One region of the Paenibacillus sp. OK076 genome, then DNA from elsewhere that is predicted to be linked to it. Evidence: riboswitches for the same ligand, from Rfam matches in the RefSeq annotation. Region 1 holds a riboswitch; each other region holds the start of a gene.
The links. Region 1 has a riboswitch for thiamine pyrophosphate ahead of BMY78_RS00055 (ABC transporter ATP-binding protein). Riboswitches for the same ligand answer to the same signal wherever they lie in the genome.

Region 1 (7,385 bases):
TGATTCAGCAATTCGATCTGGAAGCTGCCCGGTCCCAGGTCAGCGGTACGTTCCGCCGCAATCTCTGCAGCAACGCCATAGAAAGCTAGAGCTTCCACAATACTTTCCAGCAGGTCGTCTCCCGGTTTCGCAATGGCTGCAAAAGTACCAATTACCGAGCTGAGCAAGCAGCCTGCACCTGTCACTTGGGTAAGCAAGGCATGTCCATTACTCGTCAGGAACGTCGTTTGTCCATCCGTAATGACATCCTCGCGTCCGGTAATGACGACCACACAGCCGAGTTTTTGTGCTGCCCGTTCCGCTATTCCAATTCGATCGCCCTCGCCTTGACCTGCATCCACACCTTTGATGCTCCAACGCTCACCGATGACATTGGCGATTTCCGCCACATTACCCCGCAACACCGTGAGGCGAAGCTCACGAACGAGCATCTGAACGGTTTCTGTACGATAGGCGGTTGCGCCAGCACCAACCGGATCGAGCACAACAGGCACGTTATTTGAATTGGCGGATTGACCAGCCAGGCGGATTGCCTCAACTACCTTTTCGTCCAAAGTGCCAATGTTCAGTACAACTGCTCCTGCCATCTTGGCAACATCAGCGACCTCTTCATGCGCATAGGCCATAAAGGGAGATGCACCTAGTGCGAGCAAACCGTTGGCTGTAAACGGAGCGACGACAATATTCGTAATGTTATGAACAAGCGGATTTTGTGTACGAACACGTTCCAGGTAAGTCATATGAGTTCCTCCTTATAAATAAGCAAATTAATCAATAAAAGTGGCAGGGCAGGATGGCCCTTATATATGTTGTTAATAGGGGTTATTAAATGATGGGAACAAAAAAGCTATTCACGGATAGCTACAAAGTGCATATAGAAAGCTTAATTAAAATTCCTATCCTCGATAAAGATTCTATTCGTAGAGTGATTGAATTCTGCAGCTACTCATGTGGGCGTCATCCGAAAATGAATATACAACTTTCAAAATCTCTTGATCTTCACCCAGCAGTCGAGTTTCCTACTCACCCTGCAAATTGATAAAAGCATCCTCAGCCTTTACGGAATCCGGAATCAGTTCACTTTGAACCAACCATGCCCGTACGTTTTCCCAAGAAGGGGCGTCCTGCCTGCCAAACGGCTGACCTTCTTCATTCATCAGCGGCAGTAAAATATTCAGACTTTTGGTTTCGATCTCCGGGTCAAGAGGAGACGTTTCGTTCTCATGTGCGAGCAGAATGTTCAGCGCATCCTCGGGGTGCTCTGTTACATATTTCTGTCCATCCTGTAATGCTTTGATGAAGCGGGTAAGCTGATCCTTTTTCGCTTCAATGCCCGCATCACTTGCAGTGAGGACCAGTTCATAATAATCAGGTACACCGTAATCGACGGGATTGATCGATTTCATGGCATGACCTTCCTTTTCCAGAATCAATTGTTCATGGTTAATAAAACCACCCATAATGGCATCTGCCTGCCCGGAAGCCAGGGAAGGGATCAGGTCAAATCCTACATCGACCAGATTCATCTTGTCGGGATTACCGCCATCCTGGCTGATCATGGTACGCACCATTGCTTCATACAGGGGGATTGAGGAATAGCCGACCGTCAGCCCTTCAAGATCTTTTGGCGATTTCACTTTACCGTTGGCTTCGGTTAACAGATGCACGAGCGGATGCCGAACGACGGCTGCAATCGAACGTACAGGAATGTTTTCCCCACGCGCGAGCAAGATTTGCGGCTGATAGCTCAGCGCCAGATCGATTTTCCCGGCAGCAACAAGCTTGAGTGAGTCATTGGTATCGGCAGGCATCTGAATATCAACATCCAGACCTTGATCCGCGAAGTAACCTTTTTCCTGTGCAGCATAGATGAAGGAATGCACTGCATTCGGATACCAATCGAGCATGATGGACAGCTTGTCTTTGGATGCCGATGACCTCTCGGCCGCAGATGATTCTGTATCTTTTGCATTGGAAGTTGAATCTGTGGCAGGTGTGTTGATACCCGTATTTCCGCATCCGCTGATGGTAAGCAACAGGGTCATGAGCAGAGTGGGGAGCAGGGAGTAGATATGTTTTTTCTTCATAGCTTCAAATTCCTCATTTCCTTTTATCTGTTTATCATTCATAAGTTTTACATTCCTGAGATGGGATAACGCTGCGCTGTAATTTTTAGTCGATAGCAGGGGATTGGGCAAAGCACACTACGTCTGTTTTGGCAGGTCTGCCTCCGGAAATGATCCAGCTTTTCTTCTACCTGCATGACGTGGTGTACCGAATCTTCTCTCCATCCATGCAAGGAGTACAAACAGGGCGATACCGAGCAGGGATAACAGCACAATGGCGGCGAACATGGCGTCCGTGTTCATATTGCTCGACATTCTGCGGCTGAAGTAACCAAGGCCCTTGCTTCCACCGAGCCATTCCCCGATCGTTGCACCGACCACACAATAAACCACAGACATTTTCATTCCCGAAAAGAAGGAGGGAAGGGCAAGTGGAATCTGGAGTTTGCGGAAAATATCCCACTTGCTGGCCCCCATCGTCAGTAGCAGTTCACGCTGCTCCGGATCACCCTGGCGCAGGCCATCGTAGGTGCTCACCACAATTGGGAAAAATGCGATCAGGAATACCACCGCGACTTTACTCCACAGCGTGTAGCCAAACCACAGGATGAAGACGGGGGACAAGGCAATCAGCGGGATCGTCTGACTGATCACGATGAAGGGATATAACGCTTTTTCAATCGACCGATTCATATGCATACCCGTTGCAAGTGCAATTCCGGCACCAATGGACAAGCCAAAGCCAACGACAACCTCCATCAAGGTAGCGGGCAAATGTGTACCCAGCAGAAGGTGGCGATGCTCATACAGGGAACGGACAATCGCCGTCGGGGCTGGAATGATGAAGGAAGGCACCCATCCCATACGCACAATCCACTCCCAGAGAGCAAGCAGCAGGATCATGAGCAAAAGAAATAGACCATAACGGGCAAGCCAACCTCTTGCGCTATACTTCGTGCTATCTCTCAAGTTACCGTCTCGCATGCAATTGTTCCTCCAGTCGTCGTCTCATCTGAACGAGAGCGGGTTCGTAGATCATGTCCGAATGTCTTGGACGCGGCAAAGGTACCGTCAGATCCAGCAGCTGTTGGCTTTGGCCCACCGGAGTTAACAGAATAATCCGATCACTGAGCAGCAGGGCTTCTTCAATGTCATGCGTGATGAACAACACGGTTTTGCCCAAGCCTTCCCAGAACTCCAGCAGCCAGCGATGCATCTCACGTTTGGTCAGGGCATCGAGTGCGCCGAATGGTTCATCCAGCAGCATGAGCTGGCCACCTGTCAGCAACGTACGAAGCAGCGCGACACGCTGGCGCATGCCACCTGACAGCTCGTCCGGGTAAGCATGCGCGTGGCCAGATAAGCCAAATCGGTCGAGACCGGCCAGAATGTCCGCTCGAATTCGTACCTTATCCTGCCGACCTGGAGCAAGTTCAGCGGGGAGCATGCAATTCTCCATGACGGTTCGCCAGGGTAACAGGAGGTCCTTTTGCGGCATGTAGGCCACCTGCCCCAGTCGCTTTCCTTCCTGAACCCAAGGAATATTAATGGTTCCGTGGGTTGGCTCAAGCAGGCCTGCCAGCAGCTTGAAGAGGGTGCTTTTACCGGAGCCGCTGGAACCGATGAGCGAGACGAATTCGCCTTTGGCTACACGCATCGACACATTGGAGAGCACGGGGGAATCCCTTTTTCCCGGGAAGGCGTAGCTCATGTTATGAATGGTTATGTCGTTATCCATCTCGATCCGTTCCCCTTTATTATTCAAACTTCAAACTGCGTGATCTTTAATTACACCTTCTGATCTGCCCGAAGAATGCGAAAAAGACCCACCCATTTCCGGAGAAATGAGTGGGTCTGTAAGTTCAATTCACATTAAATTTCATCATCAACATGAAAAAATCCGCTTACTGAGAGGCCGCTCCACTTCCCTCCGCTGGTATGATCCAGATCAGGTTCAAAGGGTCCGAATCGTTCGATTCGTCTCAGCCGCAAGGCTCCCCTAGTGCAATGATTAAGATATGCAGTTGTGTGTTCAGCATATATCACATGCAAGCAGAATGTAAAGAGGGCGGCTTAAAAGAAGTGTGCGTAATGAGAGTTAGGAAAGTAACCTATTCTAATCGTTTGAATGTAACAGTGAATCAAGCTCACCGATCAGCCGGACAATCTGCTCAGGTGTGCCAATCGTAATCCGAAGCCAGGTAGGCATACCGAATTCGGCACCGCCGCGGACAGAGATACCTCTGTTCAACAATTCTTTGGTAATCGGGCCGCTATCCTGCAACAGATCCACCATGATGAAATTGGTTTCGGAAGGGATGTAGGGTAATTTCCACTGATCAAAGGATTGCATTAACGTTTCCCGTCCCTGACGATTGTATTGCAGGCAATGAGAAACAAATTCATGATCATCCAGGCTGGCCGAAGCAGCGGCTTGGGATGTGGCTGTCAGACTGATGGGCAGCTTGACCCGGTTAATGCCTTCAATGATGCTTTCATTCGCGATGCCATATCCAATACGCAGTCCGGCCAGTCCATATATTTTGGAGAAGGTCCGCAAAATAATCAGATTATTATACTGCTCCAGCAGCTTAACCGTATCAGGGTAATCTTCACTTTCCGCGAATTCATAATACGCTTCATCCAGGACAACCACGACATGGGAGGGAACATGTTCGAGTAAATCAAGCAGGGCATTTGCCGTGAAAATGGTTCCGGTCGGATTATTCGGATTGCACAGCCAGATGATTCGGGTAGAAGTATTAATCCGCTGCCGGAATTGCTCCAGATCCAGTGAATGGTTGACCAAAGGCACTTCATGAATGACCCCGCCTGCCAGCAGCGTAGCGCCCTTATACCAGTTAAAGGAGGGCACCGGAATGAGTGATTCCTCCCCGGGATTAAGATAAGCTTGGGCGGTAAGGGTGAGGAGCTCGAAAGATCCACTTCCAAATACCAGTTGGGAAGTACGAACCCCCAGACGTTCCGCAAGTTTGTCACGCAGCAGTTGGCTGGAACCGTCGGGGTATTGAGCCAAAAGATCGGAACTCAGCGATCTGACCGCTTCTGCTGCCAGCGGAGAGGAACCAAACGGATTCTCGTTTGCAGCGAGTCGATCCACACTTTCCAGTCCCAACTCCCGCCGGATCTGTTCCATGGATTTAGCAGGCGTATAAGCCGGAATTTGATTTAACAGGTCTTTAACAGGAGGAGAGGGAACGGGTGAAAGGGATTGCATAATCATGCCTTCTTTCCAGTGGAATTAGATCGAGAATGAGATCTGTTTCTGGGCAATCTGCTGTGGTGTCTCTTGTGGAGGAGTCAACAAGCGATTCAGAATCAGGTTTTCAAAATGAGCAAACCCGCTGTCCCGAACGCGTGGCCGCTCCAGCGTAATACGGGTATCCATCGTTATATGACCATCTTCGATTAGCAGCACCCTGTCTGCCAGCGCAACCGCCTCGCTGACATCATGCGTGACCAGAATGACGGTCAGATCTTCTTCTACCCACAAGCGTTCGATTAATTGCTGCATCTCAATTCGGGTTAATGCATCCAATGCACCCAGCGGTTCATCCAGCAGCAGTAGGCGCGGATGACTAGCGAGTGCCCGTGCCAAGGCGACACGTTGTTTTTGTCCGCCAGATAATACCCCCGGCCAGTCACCTTCACGCTCTCCGAGTCCCACATTGCGAAGCGACTGGCGTGCATCTTCCTTGTTCTTGTCGGGGATGCCCAGCCGTACATTGTCGAGCACAGATTTCCAAGGCAGCAGCCGGGCTTCCTGAAACAGAAACCGTGTCTCGGGTGCCGTACTGCCAAGCTTTCTGTTGCCCAGCGTAACGCTCCCGGAAGAGGGGGCCTCCAGCCCGGCGATCAGACGCAGCAACGTACTTTTGCCACAGCCGCTTCGTCCAACGATGGCTACAAATTCCCCTTGTCTTACATTGACGTTGATGTCGGACAGAATCGTCCGCTGATCATACGATTTCTGAACCCCATCTACTTGAAGAAAAGGACTGATCTGACTTGTGCTCATAGATGAATCACGCTCCTTTGGCTTTACTTGCGGGATAGGGCCGGGTTCCAGCGCAGCCAGCGCCGTTCCAGCCATTTGGCGATGGTATCGGACAGCTTGCCCAGCAGAGCATATAGCAGAATGCTTAAGACGATGACGTCCATCTGCATGAATTCCCGCGCGTTCATTGCCATGTATCCAATCCCCGCATCCGCCGCAACCGTCTCGGCTACGATGAGGGTCAGCCACATAATGCCAAGTGCATATCGAATGCCCACCAGAATGGAAGGCAGTGCACCGGGCAGGATAATGTCCTTATAAAGGGACCAACGGCTGAGTCCATATACTTTGCCCATTTCAATCAGACCGGGATCAACCGATCGAATACCGTGGAACGTATTCAGATATACCGGAAAGAATACACCCAGGGAAACGAGAAATAATTTGGCTTCTTCACCGATCCCGAACCACACAATAACGAGGGGGATCAAGGACAGATGCGGAATGTTGCGGATCATCTGCACCGAGGAGTCAGCGATCTTTTCCGCAAGGGAGGAGATGCCGTTCAGCACACCCAGAAGGAAACCGAGACCCCCACCAATGAGGAATCCTCCCAAAGCTCGCTTGGCGCTGATACTGATATTATTCAGTAGTTCACCGTTACGAAGCAGACGAATGAAGGCCTCCAGTACCTGAGCGGGACGGGGCAAAATATTGGCTGCAACAACTCCGGATGCAGTCAGCCATTGCCACAGAGCCAGAATGAGTAGTGGTACAACAAAAGGAATAAATCGGTTAAACCATGCCCGGTTAAAGGTGTTGGACCGCACGTTATGCCTACCTCCTTGCTTCGTTCATTATTGGCTACCTGGAGCTGGAAGTTGATCTTGAAGAGCATCACTCCAGAATGTGCTCACATCAACTGCCTGGTCAAAAATTCCTGCTTGTTGAAACGTATCTGCTACGTCCTGTTCGGACTTGATGGCTTCGTCAGAAATGGCAACAATCCGCGATGGCCGTTGTGCCTCTCCATCCGTGTAGGTTTTAAGGGCTTGCTCCACGGGCTGGTGGGTGTTGTCTGCTGTAATTTGAGCCCACGCATCCTTATTGGCACGAGCCCAATCATTGAATTTGTTGATTCGCTCCAGATAATCGGCAAGGGCCTTTTTCTGTTCCTCATTCGCAATAGCCTGATCGGAGGCGGCCACAAGGAAGCTGCCTGACAGGATATCTTTGGCGCTGGCGAGCGTTGTTGCTTCATTCTGATGTGCGGAGATGATGGCATTGCCGTAACTGGCGAG
Region 2 (7,385 bases), 3.3 Mb from region 1:
ATCATGCCTGCCTCATAAGCCAGTCTACCTGCTTCAACCCCCAATCGCATTGCCTTCGCCATCTTCACCGGATCTCCGGATCCGGACACAGCCGTATTCAACAAAACACCGTCAGCTCCCAGCTCCATCGCATAAGCAGCATCTTTAGGTGCTCGAAGTCCTGCATCCACAATAACAGGAACGACGGCTTGTTCAATAATAATCTCCAGGTTATAGGGATTAATAATGCCTCTTCCCGCCCCTATCGGTGAAGCCCCAGGCATAACAGCATGTACGCCGAGTAGTTGCAATCGTTTGGCCAGCATAACATCGTCCGAGATATAAGGCAGTACCGTAAAGCCTTTTTCAAGCAAAATTTCGCAAGCTTTATAGGTTTCAATTGGGTCAGGAAGCAAAGTGATTCCATCGCCGATAACTTCTACTTTTATCATATCACAAAGCCCTGACGCTCGAGCAAGTTCAGCGATTCGCACAGCTTCCTCTGCTGTTGAAGCACCCGCTGTATTAGGTAGAAGGGTATACCTTTTCAAGTCCAGGGTGTCCAGAAAGTGCTGTTTGTTGCGCTCTTCCAGATTCAAACGCCGAACGGCGAACGTTAATACTTCCGTACCTGAGGCTTCAACCGCCTGGCTCTGCACTTCCAAGTCCGAAAATTTGCCTGTACCCATAAGCAATCTTGACTCAAACGTATAACTCCCAATCCTCAACATGATTCAACCGCCTCCCACAAAATGTACAATTTCAATTCGGTCTCCGTCTCTTAAAGTGGTCGTTTCATGATATTCCCGCGTTAAAATTTGACGATTCAACTCAACCACGACGGTTTTTACTTGCAAATTAAATGAATGGAGCAATTTGTCCACACGATTTAAGCTATCTTCAATTTGCATGGTTTGTCCGTTGACAATGATATTCACTGCAACATCTCCTTTGTGTTCAAACGTTCTGGACTAAGGTCCTGAATCCCCATCTCTTCCGAGGTTTTGCCACAAATCAAGTCAGCCATGAGGCTCGCTGTAATCGCACTAAGCAATATGCCGTTACGATAGTGTCCAAAAGCAGCGAATAAACCGGGAACACTTTCGCAAGCCCCCACATAAGGCAATCCATCCGGAGTCGAAGGACGGACACCCGCCCACGCTCGGATAAAATGGGCTTCCTTTATGCCAGGTACCCAGTTTGTTGCAGCTGCAAGCAGCTTCTGAATGCCTTGCACCGAAACGTTCATATCTGTTCTTCCAGGAAGGCTTGTTGCACCGATCCATACTTCTCCATTAGCTTTGGGAACAATATATATATCCTCTGCATACACCGTTTTGTCTGGCCTGTACCCGGCATGGTGAGGTGAAAACTGTACGGCTGCAATCTCTCCCTTTACTGGTAAAACAGGCGATTTCAGACCCACATGTCTCATCAATTCTTCACCATGTAACCCTGTAGCAATAATGACATTTCTCGATGTCATCGTTCCTATTGAAGTCTTGATCCCTTGCACTCCATTCACATCCGTATGCAAACGGACATCCTGTACACCTTCCATCACCCTTGCACCCATTGCTTGAGCCGATCTGACATAAGCCTGCGTTAAGTTGACAGGAAGAACCTCGCTCTCGGAAGGTCTGTAAAATGCTCCATACGTATCCCTGTTTAACCATGAAGCTTCCTGTTGGACAGCGACACGATCCCACCAAATATGTTCTGTAGATAAGGTAGACGATCGATTATTCTTGTAACTGCTGACCTCACTGTATGAGCGAAAAGGAGTAATAAAACCTTGCTGTTGCAGCCCCATTTCAACGCCGCTAAGCGCACTGATTCGTTCCTTCTGCTCATGAAGCAAAGCTCTGCTCTGCCGGGCAAGCTTTGCCATCACAGCATGAGTAAATTCCTCACTGTCAGCGGCAAGCATGCCTGCGGCTGCACAGGAAGTTCCACCAGCGATCCGAGCACGCTCAACCAGAAGAACGTCATAACCTCGGGTAGCGAGTTCACATGCGATAGCACAACCGATAACGCCTCCGCCTACAATAATGGTTTCTGCATGAAGCTTGCCTCGAAATTCTGCTCCAACTTTACTCCTCGATACTGTGCCTGGATGATACCCTGAACGATTCCCGCTTCGGCTTCTTGCTTCCTTTCTCATGGCATCATCTCCTTGGTTCGGCGTATTTCTCTGAATCCGTAATCGCCAGTCGCAATGCAGCGGCAGCCAGTTCCGGCTGATCATTCGTCCAAATCGACGAAATCACAGCGGCTCCACGGGCACCAGCAGTTCGAATGGCAGCAATATTCTCCGTTGCAATCCCACCAATCGCGATGACCGGAATTGAAACTTTAGCGCATACCTCTGCTAACGAAGCAAGTCCCCTGGGCTCGAAATTTGGTTTACTGGGTGAGGCATATACATGCCCGTAAAAGAGATAATCCGCTCCACGTTCTTCTGCAACTTTTGCTTCTTCCAGAGAATGAACCGATACTCCTACGCGAAGCCGATTGTTTCTCCTCAACACATCCTTATCGTATTTCCGAATAACTGCTTGACCCCAATGCACACCACCAAGCAACGCATGATGATCAAGCTGAGTGGAGCCATTCAGAATGATTCGGTTAAATGGGACACCTCGTGTTCTGAGACTTTGCGCCCAATACATCTGTTGCTCAAGGGGCAGCTTTTTTTCCCGTATGTGGATATAATCGACCCACCGCCATATATCCTTAGCAATATTCAGAAAAGAGTCCAAGTCTCCTGTACCTGGTGAAACCACATGCAGTTCGAATAATCGTGTTGTTAACTGTTCGTGGAAGATTTCCGTCCTGTTCACCCTCCTCTTGTATGATTTAAGCGGATATAAAACAACAAAAAAGCCACTCCCGTAGGGGAGTGGCCACGAATTTAGAATTCATGGATCAACTGAATGACTGTCGCATGGGATTACTCTATATATACATAATGCATAACAACTACAGAAACCAACATAGTCGCAACGCTGTATACTTAGAAACCGCATGAATCATCTTGCAGGCCATATCGCAAAGTTATCGATAACGCCCTTTGTCATTAGCTGAAACGCGCCACTTCCCTACGCTGGTATGATCCAGATCAGGTACAAAGGGTCCGGAATCGCATTCTTCCATCTCAGCCGCATCGTGCGGCCCCCCTAGTGTTCATATGAAGCTGTAGCCTATGTTACCATAGACACTTTTTTTTGTCACCGTACATTTCCATTTATTACGTTATTGTTTCTCGGACCAAGCTTCAACATCCCACGTTTTGGTAACCCAATCTTCATAAAAATCAGGTTCATGGGATACGAGCAGCACGGTACCCTTGAATTCTTGCAAGGCACGTTTCAGCTCTGCTTTGGCCGTTACATCCAAATGGTTTGTAGGCTCATCGAACAAAATCCAGTTACTTTCACGCATCAGAAGTTTACACAAACGAACTTTGGCTTGTTCACCACCACTAAGCGCGTTAAGCGGACGGGTGATATGCTCATTTTTCAATCCACAACGTGCGAGATGCCCCCGGACTTCATTCTGTGTCAGATGAGAAAATTCATTCCACACATCTTCAATCGGGGTAATGTTTCCTGCACGTACTTCCTGTTCGAAATAGGCTGTCTCCAAATAGTCACCCAAGAAAGTCTTACCGCTGATTGGTGGGATTTTTCCCAAGATGGTCTTGAGCAGTGTGGATTTACCTACACCGTTACAGCCAACAATGGCAATTTTCTCGCCACGCTCAATCGTCATCGTCATTTTGGGCAATAATGCATACGAATATCCAATTTCAAAATCAATGCCCTCAAAGACGGTTTTACTACTCGCCCGGGCATCCTTGAATTTAAATGTGGGTTTGGCCGCTTCGTCTGGACGATCGATCCGTTCGATCTTGCCGAGCTGCTTCTCACGGCTCTTGGCACGACCGGAAGTAGAAGCACGGGCTTTGTTCCGCTGGATGAAATCTTCCTGCTTCTTGATATACTCCTGCTGTTTCTCATAAGCATCAATATGCTGCGCCTTATTCATGTCGGCCATTTCAAGGAATTTGTTATAGTTCGCTGCATAACGCGTCAACTTGGCAAATTCCAGATGATAAATAACGTTAACGACCTCATTCATAAACTCCGTATCATGCGAAATCAGAATAAACGCATACGGGTAATCCTTAAGGTAACGCGTCAGCCATTCAATGTGTTCCACATCAAGATAGTTCGTTGGCTCATCCAGCAAAAGAGCAGTTGGTTTTTCCAGTAAAAGCTTGGCAAGCAATACCTTCGTACGTTGACCACCACTAAGCGCGGCAACGTCACGATCCAGACCGATGGCGGACAAGCCCAGTCCATTTGCCATCTCTTCCACTTTCACATCAATCAGATAAAAGTCACCTTGCTCCAATTGCTCCTGAATGTCACCCATTTCTTCCAGCAACAATTCGAGTTTGTCCGGATCGGCGTCTGCCATCTGATCGGTAATGGACATCATTTCTTTTTCCAACTCAAGCAAGGGCTGAAACGCATCCTTAAGCACATCACGAATCGTTTTTCCAGGTGTGAGCTTGGTATGCTGATCCAGATATCCATAACGAACTTTGGGGGTCCATTCGACCTTCCCTTCGTCCTTTAACAATTTCCCGGTAAGGATGTTCATCAGTGTGGACTTTCCCACACCATTAGCACCAACAAGGCCTACACGCTCTCCGGCAAGTAAACGAAAAGATACATTTTTAAATAACGTGCGGTCTCCAAAATTATGACTCACGTTCTCTACTGACAATAAACTCATAAGATGAGGTTGCTCCTATCTATTGGACATTACTATCGTTCCGAAACCCTATTTTAGCACAGGTGTCGCCTTTTCTGAAAGTAATGCAAACATCTCATGCAACCTCGCTTTTATATTTCATATAAACTGCCTTTAATTATTTGAACAGCTATACTCAAAATACCCTTGCGCTGCCGCTTGTTTGGCATTTGTAAACACTTCTTCAGCTCTGTAACCATTGTTACATGTGGATGGGTAATAGTATTTAATCGCACTTACCGGATCAACTCCGCCAACAATCGCCGTTTTCTTCACCAGTCTGCCACCACCAATGGCATAGTTGTTAAACTTTTGATTACCTACAGGAATTCCCTGAATAAACGCCATAAGCCCCGTGTCATTAATTGAATTGTACCAGTCTTCCTGAGAAATCAAAGGCATGGTAAAGGTATAGGAAACACCATTCCTTCTTGCAAACTCATTATGACGGTTAATAACATCTGCCAAATCTTCCTGCACACTTGTCACGATCCGGCTTCGTCTGACCTGCTCAAACGTCTCGGCATTCTGAAGCAGGGGGATTTGCGTGCTGGAGGCCAATTCTTTCTGGAAACCCTCCACCCACTTGCCCAAACCTGCGTCATAGGCATACACATACCCATCGAGTGTGAAATTAATACTGTTACCATTTGAATCAGAATATGTATAGGGCTTTTTGGGACTCCAAACTTGCCGGAATGACTCTTCAAGTTTTCCGGTCATTTCTGTTTCGATCGCGAAAATATAATAACCATCATAATCCAGCACGACTAATGCTGGAATGTAATTGAACATGGCCCGTATAGCAGCAGGATCATTTAAAATCCCCATATTTAGCGCCATTGTTTGGGTAAACGTAGCTAAGGCGAGCTCTTTGTCCGCTTTTACAAATTTGGTCGAATCATATCCTGCTTCATCGTTTTGCTTCTCATTTTGATGCATCACAGCCCCTGCATCCAGTACGGCACTCTGAAGTGCCATCTTATACCGATCGCTTAAATATTGAGCCTCTTGAACACTGTTTGTATTGTGAGAGATAACCCAGAATATAGGTGAAAAGATAAGTACAAATACAATGGAGAGATCAGTAATCTTCATTAAGCACCATACCTCCATATGTGGTAAACACCGCCGCAGCCTGTGCAGACCCGTTCAACCACTCACGAATCAGCATGGCAGGTGTGCGATTGGTATTTTTGATGGTTACTGTGAAGAAATCCCCCATTGCCAGTGTATATCTGCGCCCAGGATCGTCTAAAGCCTGCACACCGGACGAAGGAAACAGCTTTGCTTTAATTTGGGCTGCATAGTAGCCATCTTGTACAGTTTCATAGGTACCAGAGAATGTGCTCTGATCCATTGGATCTGAGTAATGAGGAACATATTTTTTGTGCAAGTGCTCCATAGAAATCTCATAGACGTTCCCCGTTCGAGCCATCTGTTCTTCGAACTCTGCATACATGGCAGGGGAAATGTATCCCTTTGTTCTGACCGCATCAACAAAACGGGTAACCGTCTGAACTACGGTCATACGTGCCATGTCATCCTGTCGATCAGCAGTTTCTGCTGCCGGGTAAACATAAAGCAAAATCACTGCCAGCAAAACAGCAAGCAGCTTGGATGCAGCATTAATCAAGGTGTACTGGCCTCCTTCCAAAATGCAATCTTCAGCAGTTCGCCAGCCTCACTTCTTATGAACTTGGGTGTATACGATGCAGCAAGCTGGACAGGAATAGTTTCTTTTCTGTTTACAAGGGGATCAATGACATATGCAATCCCGTCCACCTGCACGCTGACTGTTGTCCCTGTCATTTGCCTCACAGTGTGTAACACTTCCGCACCACTATAACGGATTGGCTCGCTTATATGCAGCGTGGTATTCAACCGTCCTTCCATGTCTGCTGTCGTCTGTACCAAGTGATTCAAAGCGTCTGATAGAATTCGAACATTCTGCTGCCCGTACAGGCAGGCTGTCACAAATAGGACAACCGCCGTACAGAACAACATGAGCTGCTGTGTATTCTGGGACATGTTAAACCAACTCCTGTCAGGATTGCTGGAAAATAAGCCCTCTTACCACATTGGATTTGTCTTTTACGATAATTGCTTTGAATTTACCACTTGGATTGACATATTGATTGTCTTTTTCACTCATGGTCTGGTTGATAACACCCACTTTCTCGTCAGGTTTAATAACAGAACCATAATCTGCATTATTGAGATCCTGGGAGATGTTCAACTGATTACCGTACCATTGTCCTCCTTTATTTTTACCTGTAATCACTTGAATCCCGAACTGGTCTTTGTCCGCATATTTACGCAGCGCGTTTGTGACTTGTGACCCACTAATGGTAGTTCCGTCATATACCGTAAATGCAGCTTGGGACAATTCGGTCTGGATATCGGCAAAATTGTTTTGCGCTGTTTTGGTCGCCTCCTGAGCCGAAATAAACAACAGAACTACAATTGTAATAAGGGCGATGGTCAGAAAGATGCCTGCTGCCACCTTTAAAGCGCTTGATGCATTGTTCATGATAAATCCTCCTGTATCGTTTTTAATTTATTTCAGACTGTGACGTAAC
Region 3 (7,385 bases), on a different contig from region 1:
TCGCTGTTAGAGCTGTATATGAAGATGGCGTATCCGAATATGGAATTTCTAATTCAGTGAAGATTAACATAACTCCATCCAATCCAGAAACGCCAGGTAATGGGGGAGGTGGGGGAGTTATTACTCCAACTCCTGTAACGCCAACAACTCCACAAGCTCCACAGAAAGAAGTAATCAAAGTGGATGTGGCGAATGGGGATCAAGCTTCAACGATCGCTTCCTTGAAGATTAATCGTACTCGAGGAACAGATGGTACGGTTAAGGATGAACTTCTTCTTGATCAGAGCAAAACGCAAACCATTATAGACCAGTTGAAACAGACAGGCTCCCATACAGCGGTTGTCTTGATTCCAGACGCAAAAGATGAAGTATCACAGTGGGATCTGAAGCTCTCTCCACAATCGTCAGTAATGCTGGCTGAGCAAGGAGTGAATCTGGTTATTTCCAATCCTAATGTAAAGATTATCATTCCGGCGAGTTCCTTGAACGGACGCACAGATGATATTTATTTCCGTCTTGTACCGGTGAAGAAGGAATCCCAACGTTTAGAGATCCAAACGAGAGCACAGGCGAATGAGTCGATCATCCAATCTGTAGGTACAACGGATATCCAGATCATTGGACGTCCAATGATGATCGAAACGAATCTTCAGAGCAGACCTGTTACGCTCATATTGCCTTTAGATGCTAATCAGGTTGCAGGTGTGAAGTCTGAGGAGCTAGGTGTATATATTGAGCATAGTGATGGAACGAAGGAGCTTGTACACGGCAAACGGGTTACCCTAAACGGTGATAATCAGCAAGGCGTCGAGATTGAAGTAAACAAATTCAGTACATTCTCCATTGTTAGGGTCAAAGACTGGACAGACAACACACTGAAAGCACAACCTTATATTCAGGGGTACACGGATGGAAGTTTCCGACCAGAGCGTAATGTAACTCGTGCGGAAATGGCAACATTAATCACGCGTATTCTGGGAACATCTACTCTTGAGGGAAGTCATGAATTTACAGATGTTACATCCAGCCACTGGGCACAGGTATCTATATCAGCAGCAGCCCAATCCGGTTCTGTTCAAGGCTATACAGATGGCAGCTTTAAGCCGGATCAAGCGATTACCCGCGCAGAAATGGCTGTCGTGTTACAGCCGTTATTAACATCTGCTCAGATGACTACTGCGCCGACAGCATTTACCGATATGAACGAGCATTGGGCGCAACAAGCAGTAGAACAATTAAGTTCGGCGGGAGTAGTTACCGGATACAAGGATGGAATGTTCCGTCCAAGTCAGCCGATAACCCGCGCTGAAGCTGTTACAATGCTGAATAAGCTGATCGGTCTTCAAGCTGAAACGAATGCGTCAGGACATTGGTCGGATGTACCTGCCACACATTGGGCTTATGAAGCGATTGAGGCAGCTTCTATCCGCAAGTAAATAGTTGTATTCAAACTCAAAGAGATATCTTTCAGTCATTTGGCTGGAGATATCTCTTTTTTTACATCAACATATAGCACCATGGATTCAATGCGCTCCAGAGTACGCCCCGATGCTATGCTTAGCCCGAGAATTCTAATAAGGCGGCCATAACAGCTTGCGCGCAGTTTCATAACGTTCCGCCACAGCTGGCCAGTACACAACCTTCCACCAGTCCTCGATATATTTTTTGCGTTCATTCTGGTGTTTCAGATAGTAGGCATGTTCCCATACATCAAGCGGCAGGAGAGGCACGATGTCGGACTGAGATAAGTTCTGATGTTTCTCCGCCTGCAAAATTTCCAATCTATGCGCCCGCGGGCTCCAGACCAGCATGGCCCAGCCGCTGCCCTCCACTTTGTTGGCGGCTTCAGTGAATTGATTCTTGAACGCTTCATAGCTGCCAAAATCCCGCTTGATTTGCTCTGCGAGCATACCGGAAGGCTTGCCTCCGCCTTTGGGGTTCATGATCGTCCAGAAGATCGTATGCAGGTAATGGCCTGCACCATTAAATGCGAGTTCGCGTTCCCAATGTTTGACGAGTTCAAAATTATTCTTTTTCCGCGATTCTGCCAGCTTTTTCTCCGCGGTGTTCAGTCCGTCTACGTAGGATTGATGGTGTTTGTCATGGTGTATGCGCATCGTCATCTCGTCAATATATGGTTCCAGCGCATTGTAGGCGTAGGGTAGGGGTGGCAGTGTGTGTCCACCAATAGGTACAGGTTTCTCTTTGACCGGCACTGCTGTAGAGTTGGTTGTGCCCTCTGTACTTGCATTGGGGGACGGTACAGCCGCCGAATATTGTGTCTGTACCGCTGGAGTAGGGTTGTTGGCTTTTCCCGCAGCATTGGATGATTCTTCTACAGCTTCACGATAGGGCTGTTCAGACATGGGCATTGAAGTCACTACGTTGGCATCAGCCGGTTGTCCCGAGGTTTGAAGAATATCATTCAGTGAAAACGATGAATCAGACTCCAAATCCCGCAAAGCTCCAGATTGTTTCAGCGTTTCAAGTACCCCCAGGAAATACTCGGATTCGCGAATGAAATGCAGAATAACCACTTTGGCAATTGGCACTTGCTGAACAGCAGTACTTTGCTCCAGCAGGACGTACAGCTGTCTAATGAACTCACGCGATTGTGTGCAGGTCTCAGCCACGAGCTGTTCAATACAGCGGATGATGTAAGGAGCAGGTGGCTGGGTTCCCGGCAGTATTTGCTTCAACAGCTGATTCGCGACTCGTTCGCTATTCTCAAAGATCGCTTCCCATTCCGCAAGCCATTTGACATAAAAGGGTTCAAGATCAGGAACCAAGGCGCGAATGACAATCGTATGTTCCTTCTCTTGCTCTTTCCAGAAACGGACTTCTTCGAGTACCCTCAGAGGCAGCAGATGCCCATATCCATACCAATTCATATGCGGTAAACCTCCATTCAAGTGAATTGAAATTCAGATCCAGCAGCAGAAATTAAATTTGATTCTCCCGTTCGTTCAATTTGGCAATGTACAAGCTGGAGCTGTCTTTAATTACGTCCCAAAAGTATATTCTCCAGGTACCTTGTCCTATGTGTACACAAAAAAAGAGCCCCATAGGGGCTCTTGAATTACCGGGTTTTCACGATTCTCCGGTATTGGTATTGTCCACATCATCGCTGCTCGTCTTGGTCACATGACTCAGGAATGTGGAGACACGGCGCAGATATTCCTTCGGATGCTCCCGGAAGATCAGCTCATGATGCGCACCGTCCACAATCCATTCATCGGAATTCGGATTGGTCTGGTTGCCGGCAAGCAGTTCCGCAATCGGGTAAGGAGCTTTCTCATCCTCGGTACCATGGATAAAGAAAATCGGGAAAGGATAATCTTCTTTTTTCACTTCTTGATACGGAATCTGCTGCAATCCAGTCCCGTTCAGAATCGGGAACAGCAGGTTCATAATTTCCAGCGTAGGCTGACGCGGAAGATCAATCTGATTATGGATGTTGTGATACAGCGTATCCGGCTCAAGCAGGAATGTGCTGTCCAGAATCATGGCATCCACATCTTTGGTAATAAGCCCAGTCTGCAGAGCTGTACCTGCACCCATGGAGAAACCCCATACGACAAGCTCCTGAGCTCCGCGCTGCTTCGCAAACTGGATTGCACCAAGCAGCTGCTGGGACTCGGCTTTGCCGCCTGTGGCGACAGCTTTGTTGACCTGTGAAGCGAAACCGTAATCGAACATTACCACATTGAAGCCGAGTTGGTGTGCATAATGGGCCAGGTCATACATCGGTACCCAGGTCTCTTCACGATTCGCACCATATCCATGGCTGAATATGATGGTTTTGTTTGCATTATCATCAGCCGGAATATACCAACCCTGCATCGTTCGACTGCCGTCTGCCGCAGGGAATGTGATGTCTTGATACTTCATGTTCTTGGCCTGCATGGGATTGGAGAATACAGGCGCTACAGTTGGATTGGATAATACCCAAGCAATATAACCGTGCAGTGCGATGAAACAAAAGAGCAGAAAAAATACAACGGAGAGCAACAACGCCACGACAATATGTTTGAACCGGATCAGCCTCGGTGATAACGAAGAAGGCAGATCTGACACTTTCGTTTGCAGCGGGGCTTCGCTCTGGGATGTCGGATACATGATTGCCCCTCCTTTAAAAATCAAATGAAGATAACAACGAGACGAACAGAGCGGATAAATGATTTTTCTGACTACATAGGAAGCAAAATCTTAATTTAATATATCTTTATCGTATGTTCCAATATAGTCAAAGTCAATTGATTGAGGCCATTTGTTACGCAATTGTTATATAGTTCTGAAGATATCTGGTTAACATTTCCTTAGGGTGCAAATAGCAGGGGATTTTAATTTATAAAAAGAAAATATTTACAATTATTCCTATTCCAAATGGCTCTTTTTGGTTTACAGATGAGACCGTTTCTCATATAATTTATGTAACCAAGTTTCATGTGATGAAACATGAGGAGGGCAACTTGCCATGGAAGACCGAAAGTTAACCGTCCGGGCTGTAGAACGGGCGCTGGATATATTATTGTGTTTTACAACCCGCAGTGATCTGGGACTCACGGAAATTGCCAGCCAGATCGGTCTGCACAAAAGTACAGTCCATCGTCTGATGGCTACTTTGGAGGACAAGGGGTTCGTGATCCGGGATGCAGCCACCGAGAAGTATCGGCTGGGCATACGCATCTGGGAGCTGTCTGCCCATATGTCTCGCAGCGATGATCCAGCCATTTTACTCCTTCCTGCGATGGAGCGGCTCAGAGATCGACTGGGCGAAACCGTGAGTTTATATCTGCGTGATGGCAGTGAGCGGATTCGAATTCAGGCCGTGCAGAGTGATCAGGCGATTCGCCGTGTAGCTCCGGTAGGCGTCAGACTTCCGTTATCCGTGGGAGCATCCAGCAAAGTGCTGATGGCTTTTGCCACCGAAGAGGACCGCGAAGATCTGATGAATGGACCGGAATGGCCCGTATTTATCGATCCCAAAGTATATTTGGCGCAAATGAAAGACATTCTGGAATACGGCTACGCCACAAGTTATGAGGAGCGTGAACCAGGAGCCGCCGCTGTATCTGTACCCATCATGGATCGGAAAGGCAACATCGCTGCTGCTCTGTCGGTATCCGGGCCTGTTAGTCGCCTTTCGCAGGAGACGTTGCATGAATACGCACCTGTGCTGAAGGAAGCTGCTACACAGATGGGACTGATGTTATCCTGATTTTATGTTCTGGAATTTAAAGGTTGTTTTTATGATCCGGTTGCGCTACTCTGTAATGGACGGCCCAACAGGGTCAGCATAATTGAATATGAATCTGCGGCTGAGATGCTGCAACTTGTTAACGTTACTGGGGGAGTCCGAATTGTCCGGACTGAGACGGAATCGCATGAGATTCCGGACCCTTTGCACCTGATCTGGATCATACCAGCGTAGGGAAGTAATCGGCGATACGACCACGAACACCATATAATGTGACCTATGGATGGACTCCGTTATGGAGCCTGAATGAGTTGCGTTATTGGTGATGGACATAAGCCGGTTCCCTTGGGAACCGGCTTTTTTTATACAGTAAACAGGCGGAAGCCGTTGTCAGAGCTGCTTTTGGATAAAGAGCTGGGAGCTATTGGCGAAGCGGTGATATGGATTTTTTTTCCTCGACTGTCTGTATTACTTGAACTGTATGTCCCTATTTTGTGTGGTATGATCGCTCTTCCTTTTTCTATGTTGTGGATGGTTTGGACTCGTGCGCAAGCATTTCAATCCAGGCAATCACCAATGAGGAGGAGACAAGAGCGATGAGTACAGAGAACAGAACGCTGGGACAAGACGAGCAGGATCAGGTGTTGGAAAAGAGTGCAGGTGCGGCCGGACGGGTTAAGCCCTTCCCGGGCAGCCGCAAAGTGTACATTCAGGGCTCACGACCGGACATTGCAGTACCGGAGCGTGAAATTGCCCTTCATGACACGAATACTCCCCAAGGAGTGGAGCATAACGAACCGCTGCGTGTCTACGATACGAGCGGGCCGATGACTGATCCCGGATTTCATGCCGATATCCGGGCAGGGCTGCCAGCGCTGCGCACCCGCTGGATTACGGAGCGTGAAGATGTTGAAGCCTACCAGGGACGAACGGTAAAACCGGAGGATAACGGATTGAAACCCGGAGGGAAGCGAACTGGAGCCGAGAAGTATCCAGGCTTGCGTGGTAAACCGTTACGGGGACAGGCAGGGCGCTGCGTGACCCAGATGCATTATGCACGGCAGGGAATGATCACACCGGAGATGGAGTACGCTGCCATCCGTGAGGGTGTGGAGCCGGAATTTGTGCGGCAGGAGCTGGCGAGTGGCAGGGCCATCCTGCCGGCGAACATCAATCACCCGGAGAGTGAGCCGATGCTGATCGGGCGTCATTTTCATGTGAAGATCAATGCTAACATCGGGAACTCTGCGGTATCCTCCTCCATCGAGGAAGAGGTAGAAAAGATGACTTGGGCCGTACGCTGGGGATCGGATACGGTGATGGATCTTTCCACAGGCAAGGACATTCATACAACCCGTGAATGGATCATCCGCAATTCACCTGTACCCATTGGAACAGTTCCGCTCTATCAGGCGCTGGAGAAGGTCAATGGAGAAGCCGAAGCACTGACCTGGGAGTTGTATCGTGACACGCTCATAGAGCAGGCAGAGCAGGGTGTGGACTACTTTACGATCCATGCAGGCGTGCTGCTGAGATATATTCCGATGACCGCCAAACGCATGACGGGCATTGTGTCACGGGGCGGGTCCATCATGGCAGCATGGTGTCTTGCGCATCATGAGGAAAATTTTTTGTATACCCATTTTGAAGACATCTGCGAGATTATGAAAAGGTATGACGTGGCCTTCTCTCTCGGAGACGGACTGCGCCCAGGAAGCATCTACGATGCCAATGATGAAGCCCAGATGGCGGAACTGGCGACGCTTGGTGAACTAACACAAATCGCCTGGAAGCATGATGTGCAGGTGATGATTGAAGGTCCGGGACATGTGCCGATGCACAAGATCAAGGAGAATGTCGATCTGCAAATGGAGATTTGCAAGGAGGCGCCGTTCTATACGCTGGGACCGCTGACGACCGATATTGCACCAGGATATGACCATATTACCTCGGCCATTGGGGCAGCGATGATCGGCTGGTTCGGTACGTCGATGCTCTGTTATGTTACGCCAAAAGAACATCTGGGCCTGCCTAATAAGGATGATGTGCGGGAAGGGGTTATCGCCTACAAGATCGCTGCGCATGCCGCTGATCTGGCGAAAGGTCACCCGCGTGCCCAGCGGCGGGACGATGCGCTGTCCAAAGCACGCTTTGAGTTCCGCTGGAGGGATCAGTTCAACCTGTC
Region 4 (7,385 bases), on a different contig from region 1:
ATTATCTGGTGTATTCTCCATTGCCCTCGTCTTCGCCAGCAAAATGCTGCCTGGAACAGAAGAATCAACGCCCAGCATCCTGATTGCGTCAGGTGGGGTTGGTGGTGCCATTCTGCCTTTGGTTACAGGCTGGAGTCTGGACCATCTGGAGGTTAACCAGTCCGCATGGATGCTTGCCATTTTAGCAGTTGGTCTGCTGATGATCAGCGTGATTGCGTATCAATGGCAGAACAAACATGTGGTCGATACAGTGACTTAACAGTTATGTGTCGAGGCAGACCTGAGAATTAGAATCAGAAATAGAATACCTATTATAGAGATTGAGATGTCCACCGCCATGAATTGGCGGTGGACATTTTGTTGTAGCGTTATTCTGTTCTAACGAACCTGGTACACGCTATTCATCTCCATTTCTGCATGTTTGAAATCTAACGAATCCTAGAGACGTTATTCTAGATAATTAGCTCCAAATCAAGGTCTCGTTGCAGTTTCTTAGCATAATAACGCCGCTGAGATTCGTTAGATTTTTCATTCCTTAAAAACCGGCCTAATAAGATGTTCTCGATTCGTTAGCGCTGTAATCATGGTAGAAAGTGTCCTACCTTTGCCTCAGATCACCTTTCATTGAAGGTGATCATACGATCTATTTATTTGCACAAGATTGCCCAGGAAATACTTTCAGGTGCTCTAAATCGGAACTAACGTTATTTAGGTTGAAGGGACTACACTCCCCTTATCCTTAATGAATTTACCGAATACATATCGAACGAGTGGTCCCAGAATAATAATTTGGTAAGGAAGCGCCAGACTGAAATTACGAGCAATCGTATGAAGATACGTACTTAGTACGGAGGCTCCATTTAACTGATTCGCAAGATAAGCGGAAATCATTCCGTACAAGGACATGATCAGAACCATCCCAATGACCATGAAAAATGACATAGCGAGCACGCCCAAAATTTTATTGGATTTGTCAAAAGGTAAGGAAAATGCAATTTTTCTCGCTACAGGTCCAACAATGAAGAACTCCACCAGAAACGCAATAATAAAACACAATATGAATTGAAGCAGTATATCTAGCGCGGACATCTTGCTCAATAACCCATTGTGCCATAAATTGAAAGTCATCATGACGATGACCATTCCTGTGCACATCATCATTCCAAAAACAATCTGTTCTTTCTTCGTCGTTGGCAAATCTCTCATCCTCTCTGTTTACCTTCGTAATTATAGAGATGATGAAGCCTTCCTCATAAGTGAACATTCTGTGAACAATTATAATTTTCCCAAATTAAAAATCGGATTTGACAACCCCGTAGTACAGCCCTATGATATCCCTTAAAATGGTAGAAAAGATCCACTGCATATTTAAAGGAGGATTTTTGATTATGAGTTTTCAAAAGCGCATTGACCACGTCGGCATTGCCGTTCGCGATCTGGAGACCACGCTGCGTTTCTACACGGAGATTGTTGGTCTTGAATTGAAAGACCGGGTAACCCATACCAACGGTGTCATTCAGCTCGCCTTTCTCGGCTTCAACGGAAGCGATGAGACCGAGATTGAGTTGATTCAGGGATACAGCGACAAGCTGCCTTCCGAAGGTACGGTGCACCACTTTGCCATCCATGTCGATGACCTTGAGGCCGAGTATAACCGCATTAAAGAAACCGAGGCCGAGTTTATTGATGGAGAGATGATTACACTGCCTAACGGTTACCGTTATTTCTTCATCTATGGACCTGAAAAGGAATGGATTGAGTTCTTCCAGCGCTAAAAATTGGAGCTGATTTTTATGAACATTTTAATTACCGGTGCAGCCGGAAAAATTGGACGTGACGTGTCCCAACACTTGTCAGAAGCATTTCACCTGCGACTAACAGATTTGAATATCGACAGACTGCATACGTATCAAGGGACAGACCATGAGATCATGACACTGGATGTGACAGATCCCGAAGCCTGTCAGCACGCTTGCGAAGGCATGGATGTGGTTGTACATCTGGCGGGAGATCCTTCCCCGCATGCCGGATTCTATGAATCGTTGTTGGACATCAATATCAAAGGTACATTTAATGTATTCCGTGCAGCCAAGGACCAAGGTGTGCAAAGAGTCATTCTGGCAAGCAGTGCACAGACGATCGAGGGGTATCCCATTGATGCTCAGGTCTATCCAGACATGCCGACACGCCCACGGAATTTGTACGGGGTTAGCAAATGTTTTGGAGAATCGCTTGCTTCCTATTTTGCGTATACCGAAGGTTTACAAAGTGTTGCAATACGTATCGGTGCATATGATGATTTTCAACCGGATGGACCCGTGCTGGAGGCAAGGGATATGAGCGCGTATATTAGTCCGGCTGACTTGTGTAATTTGATGTTCAAAGCAATTACAGCTACAGAGCTGGAGCCCTTCACCATACTGCATGGGATATCGAATAATAGGTTTAAACGGTTGAATCTGGAAGCCACTCAGAAACAGGTAGGCTATGACCCGAAATCCGATGCTTTTGCACTCAGTCAGATTTCCTTATATGATTCGCCACGATAATTGTTGAAAATCACACATCTTAACAGGCCGTTATACATATGTATAACGGCCTGTTTGATAACTTCATACGTGTCCCCATCCAGTTCCTGACTGGACATGCATAGGCCTCTGGCCTATAATTACACATAGTAATGCCCGTAACTTCATAGTTTCCCAGGGGAGTCGGAATAGGCCGACTGAGAGTGTATCCCACCAAGATACTGACCCTTAGACCTGATCTGGATCATGCCAGCGTAGGAATCGGAGTATATCGAATTGGCCCAGCCTCTTTGCTGAGTGCCACATCTCTAACGCCTGCACGCGTCCCGGATTAACGGGGCGCTTTTTTAATGTTCTTTTATATAGCCAGAGAGCTAAAAAAAATGACGTCATCCGGATCATAGCTGGTATAAATCTGTCGATTTATGCAAGATGCTTGGATATGAAGCCAAGGAGTACCCCGTGCCACTGGCCGGACAACATGAAGGAGAGAAATGAAGATGAGATGGCGTAAAATGATGGGCCTAATGCTCTTATGCGTACTACTAGTGGCTGTGGCCGCATGTGGCGGCAAAGAAGCTGCACCTTCAGGAGAAACTGGCAGCAGCAATACCGAAAACAGCAATGAAGGTGACAACGCAGCCCTCAAGGACATTAAAGTAGTGCTGGACTGGACACCAAATACGAATCATACCGGCCTGTATGCGGCCGTAGATCAAGGTTTTTACAAGGCCGAAGGCTTGAACGTAGAGATTGTACAACCAGGTGCCGGTGGCGCAGATACGATGGTTGCATCAAATGAAGTGCCTTTTGGCGTAAGTTATCAGGAGAGCGTGACTCAGGCCCGCACACAAGGCGTACCACTCGTGTCCATCGCTGCGGTTATTCAGCATAACACGTCCGGATTTGCCGCTCCGGTGGATCGAAACATCAAGTCTCCCAAAGATTTTGAAGGCAAAACCTATGGCGGCTGGGGTTCCCCAGTCGAAGAAGCCGTGATGCAATCCATTATGGAAGGTGAAGGCGCCGATGTATCCAAAGTGAAAAACATTAACATGGGTGACGCCGACTTTTTCACCGCTGTGAAACGTGATATCGACTTTGCCTGGATTTTCTACGCGTGGACGGGTATTGAAGCCGAACTGCGCGGCGAACCGATCGACATGTTATATGTGAAGGATTATTCCGAGGCACTGGACTACTACACTCCTGTACTCGTTACCAATGAAAAGACGATTCAGAACGATCCCGAGCTGGTCAAAGCATTCCTGAAAGCCACTTCCGAAGGATATCAATATGCGATTGATCATCCCGAAGACGCTGCGAACATTCTGATCAAGGCCGTACCGGATCTGGATAAGGACCTCGTACTCGCAAGCCAGAAGTGGCTGAGTCCGAAATATCAGGATGACGCACCGCGCTGGGGTGAGCAGAAGCAGGAAGTATGGCAGAACTATACAGATTGGATGTTTAGCAAAAAACTGCTCGATGAGCAGGTAGATGTATCCAAAGCGTATACAAACGAGTTCTTACCCCAATAAAAATTTTTTAAGTTTAACTTTTTTTTACACCAGAACGAAGAGTGCAGAACCCATCTGAAGAAACGAAGTGGTCGCCTTTATCCCCGGATTTTCCCCTTGCGGAAAATGAAATCAAAAAAATTCGGGGATAACAGCGATCGGAAGAGGGTACTGCAATCGGAGTGGTCAAGTGTAAAGCTGGTTTAACTCATGCAATTTAACTCGAAAGGAAAAGTGATCTTTCATGGCAAGCACACTACTTAGCATTCAAGTCATTCCTAAAACGCCAAATGGCGAAAATTCCTATCCTTATGTTGATCGTGCCATTGAAGTGATTCAGCAGTCCGGCTTGAAATATCAGGTTAATGCACTGGATACCACGATGGAGGGTGAACTGGAGGAACTGCTGGAGGTTGTCCGCAAAATGCACGAAGTTCTCGTGGAAGCCGGCAGTCCAAGCATCATCTCACAGATCAAGATCGCCCATAGCCCAAGCGGCTTCAGCATGGACACCCTGACGGAGAAATATCGCTAATGCATGCCTATTGGAAAAGCGTATGGCCGCCCTTTGTGGCGGTTATTCTCTTTATAGCGATATGGCAGGGAGCTGTCTCCCTGTTCCATATTGAGAAATGGATGCTGCCTGCGCCTTCGGACATCGCCCATGAAGCAGCGTCCCAAGCAGATCGACTTGGCATGCATGCATGGGCAACAATCCAGCTGACATTGATTGGGTTCGCAGCAGGTACGCTCGTGGGATTACTGATTGCGATGGTGCTGCATTTGATTCCATTTTTGAAATCTGCACTCTATCCATTACTTATCCTTAGTCAAAATATTCCGACCATCGCGCTCGCGCCGCTCCTGTTAATCTGGTTCGGATTTGGGCTGCTGCCCAAATTGATTACTATCATCCTGGTCTGCTTCTTCCCGGTGGCTGTAGCTGCTATGGACGGGTTGACCCGCACCGATGCAGCGATGATGAACTATATGCGCATGGCTGGTGCAAAACGCGGCCAAATCTTCTGGAAGCTCGAACTTCCACATGCATTGCCCTCGGTATTCTCGGGGATTAAAATCGCCGCTACGTACAGCGTCATGGGTGCGATTATCGCCGAATGGATCGGTGCAGATAAGGGGATCGGTTATTATATGATGCTGCAAAAATCAGCCTATCGGACGGATCGTCTTTTCGTGGCAATCATGATTATTGTAGCACTGAGCCTGCTGCTCTTCCTGCTCATTGCGCTACTGGAGAAGCTGCTCGTACGCTGGCGACCACAAAAGCGATAACTTTGAAATATATGCACCCTATAAAGGTTAGGAAGTGATGACAAGATGACACCCGAACACAACGAGCGGGTAGCTGCTGAGCCGGATGAAGGTGCAACCCTTCCAACGAGCAGCGGAGGTCCCGAGCAAGAAAACGTGGCCTTACCTGCACATCAATCATCACCAGCGCTCGAAGTTCTGAACGTGCATGCTTCGTTCCGCGAGCGACGCAGCACATTGCCTGTTCTGGATGGCCTGTCCCTGACCGTGGAACAAGGAGAATTCGTAGCCATCGTCGGCCCTTCCGGCTGCGGCAAAAGCACCCTGTTTCACATCATCGGCGGCCTGCTGAAACCACAGGAGGGACAAATCCTGATGAATGGTCAGAATGTTACCGGGCAACGCGGCAAGATTAGCTATATGCCGCAGCAGCCTGCCCTCTTCCCATGGCGTACCATTGAGGACAATGTGCTGCTTGCAGGTGAAGTGTCTGCGGATGCACCCCCCCGGGCTGAGGCGCTTGCAGATGCCCGAAAGTGGCTGGGCAGTGTCGGACTGGCCGGGTTCGAACAAGCCTATCCGCATATGTTATCGGGCGGTATGCAGCAGCGGGTTGCCTTTCTGCGCGCCCTACTCAGTCCGCAGGAGCTGATGCTGCTGGACGAGCCTTTCAGTGCGCTGGATGCACTGACCCGCAGCGATATGCAGCGCTGGCTGCTCGATATCTGGGAACAAAACCGCCGCTCGGTGCTGTTCATTACGCATAATATCGAGGAAGCACTGCTGCTCGCTGACCGTATCTACGTCCTGTCGAATCGGCCTGCGACTGTACTTCACGAGGTCGATGTTCCCTTTGATCGTCCACGTCGGGAAGCGATTACGGAGGAGTCTGCTTTTCTTGAACGGAAACGGCAGATTTCCCAGTGGATGAGAGAAGAACAGCAGAAAACCCGCCTATCTAAATAGTGCGGGTTTTTAAGTTATTATTTTCCTAAAATGGGTGATCTAAGATTAACTACTCTGCGTATCATTGGTAAAAGATAAAAAGGAGGGGTCCAGCCATGCAATCAACCGCTTTTGCACCCTTGATCGATGCCCATCTTCACCTGGACAAATATACACCTGAAGAACAACGTGAGATGCTGCATTCCTTCCCGTCCCAACAGGTTGAGGCCGTCATCGCCGTTTCCATGAATCTGGCATCTGCCCAGACCAACCTGGAACTCGCTTCACAATACCCCCGTACCGTATATCCGGCCTTTGGCTTCCATCCGGAGCAGCCCCTGCCGTCCCTGGCAGAGCAGGATCTGTTCTTCGACTGGATCGAAAAGCATATGGAACAAGCCACAGCGATTGGGGAAGTTGGATTGCCTTATTACAACCGACAGGAAGCCGAACAATTAGGACAATGCTTTGATCAGCGCGGCTATATCGATCTGTTGGAGCGATTTATCCAGCTAGCCAAGCGACACGGTAAACCGATTATACTGCACGCTGTATACGAGGATGCCGATATCGCCTGTGATCTGCTGGAGCAATATCATCATCGCCGGGCTCATTTTCACTGGTTCAAGGGTTCCAAGCGGACCGTCCAGCGAATGGCTGACAACGGATATTTCGTCTCATTCACACCTGATATCATATACGAAGAGGAAATTCGCGAATTAGCTCGCCAGTATCCTTCCGAGCAGGTTATGGCAGAGACCGATGGGCCTTGGCCCTTCGAGGGACCTTTCCAGGGAAGAATGACGCACCCTGCCATGACGAGACAGGTCATTCAAGCTTGGAGTGAAGTGACCGGTATGGGAACGGAGCGGGCTGCGCGTCTCTTTTATCAGAATACGAAACGCTTCTACGGTCTCCCTTAGAGACGAGTTGGCGTCCAGTCTTGTGCTGATTCCTCAACTAAATGGGTACAGTATAGTATACAAAAAAGAAGTCAGTTGGCATCCGCCGAACTGACTTCTTTTGTATTTACGCTTAACGTTTCAAGAATCCTTTGCCTTCGAGGAATGGCTTCATCTGTAGACGTACCGGCTCTGTGAGACGTTTCGCCATCATTTCG

Region 2: another riboswitch for thiamine pyrophosphate. It lies ahead of BMY78_RS14580 (thiamine phosphate synthase); the one in region 1 lies ahead of BMY78_RS00055 (ABC transporter ATP-binding protein).
Region 3: another riboswitch for thiamine pyrophosphate. It lies ahead of thiC (phosphomethylpyrimidine synthase ThiC); the one in region 1 lies ahead of BMY78_RS00055 (ABC transporter ATP-binding protein).
Region 4: another riboswitch for thiamine pyrophosphate. It lies ahead of BMY78_RS25375 (ABC transporter substrate-binding protein); the one in region 1 lies ahead of BMY78_RS00055 (ABC transporter ATP-binding protein).

The regions. Positions count from the first base shown of each region.
Region 1 is NZ_FOCH01000001.1:4,824-12,208, forward strand. It holds gene thiM (hydroxyethylthiazole kinase) at 1-740, opposite strand, end outside; gene BMY78_RS00045 (ABC transporter substrate-binding protein) at 1,020-2,087, opposite strand; gene BMY78_RS00050 (ABC transporter permease) at 2,205-3,050, opposite strand; gene BMY78_RS00055 (ABC transporter ATP-binding protein) at 3,037-3,804, opposite strand; TPP riboswitch at 3,975-4,077, opposite strand; gene hisC (histidinol-phosphate transaminase) at 4,183-5,304, opposite strand; gene BMY78_RS00065 (ATP-binding cassette domain-containing protein) at 5,329-6,105, opposite strand; gene BMY78_RS00070 (ABC transporter permease subunit) at 6,129-6,914, opposite strand; gene BMY78_RS00075 (ABC transporter substrate-binding protein) at 6,942-7,385, opposite strand, start outside.
Region 2 is NZ_FOCH01000001.1:3,312,975-3,320,359, forward strand. It holds gene BMY78_RS14565 (thiazole synthase) at 1-710, opposite strand, end outside; gene thiS (sulfur carrier protein ThiS) at 714-917, opposite strand; gene thiO (glycine oxidase ThiO) at 914-2,143, opposite strand; gene BMY78_RS14580 (thiamine phosphate synthase) at 2,148-2,822, opposite strand; TPP riboswitch at 3,061-3,170, opposite strand; gene BMY78_RS14585 (ABC-F family ATP-binding cassette domain-containing protein) at 3,235-4,785, opposite strand; gene BMY78_RS14590 (hypothetical protein) at 4,918-5,901, opposite strand; gene BMY78_RS14595 (hypothetical protein) at 5,888-6,439, opposite strand; gene BMY78_RS14600 (hypothetical protein) at 6,436-6,834, opposite strand; gene BMY78_RS14605 (ABC transporter permease) at 6,851-7,336, opposite strand.
Region 3 is NZ_FOCH01000004.1:365,367-372,751, forward strand. It holds gene BMY78_RS26445 (S-layer homology domain-containing protein) at 1-1,436, shown strand, start outside; gene BMY78_RS26450 (Fe-Mn family superoxide dismutase) at 1,572-2,891, opposite strand; gene BMY78_RS26455 (alpha/beta hydrolase) at 3,091-4,119, opposite strand; gene BMY78_RS26460 (IclR family transcriptional regulator) at 4,478-5,221, shown strand; TPP riboswitch at 5,341-5,454, shown strand; gene thiC (phosphomethylpyrimidine synthase ThiC) at 5,797-7,385, shown strand, end outside.
Region 4 is NZ_FOCH01000004.1:117,960-125,344, reverse strand. It holds gene BMY78_RS25395 (MFS transporter) at 1-259, shown strand, start outside; gene BMY78_RS25390 (DUF2798 domain-containing protein) at 709-1,197, opposite strand; gene BMY78_RS25385 (VOC family protein) at 1,389-1,775, shown strand; gene BMY78_RS25380 (NAD-dependent epimerase/dehydratase family protein) at 1,794-2,549, shown strand; TPP riboswitch at 2,695-2,807, shown strand; gene BMY78_RS25375 (ABC transporter substrate-binding protein) at 3,029-4,069, shown strand; gene BMY78_RS25370 (thiamine-binding protein) at 4,293-4,583, shown strand; gene BMY78_RS25365 (ABC transporter permease) at 4,583-5,341, shown strand; gene BMY78_RS25360 (ABC transporter ATP-binding protein) at 5,387-6,286, shown strand; gene BMY78_RS25355 (TatD family hydrolase) at 6,382-7,188, shown strand; gene nfsA (oxygen-insensitive NADPH nitroreductase) at 7,301-7,385, opposite strand, start outside.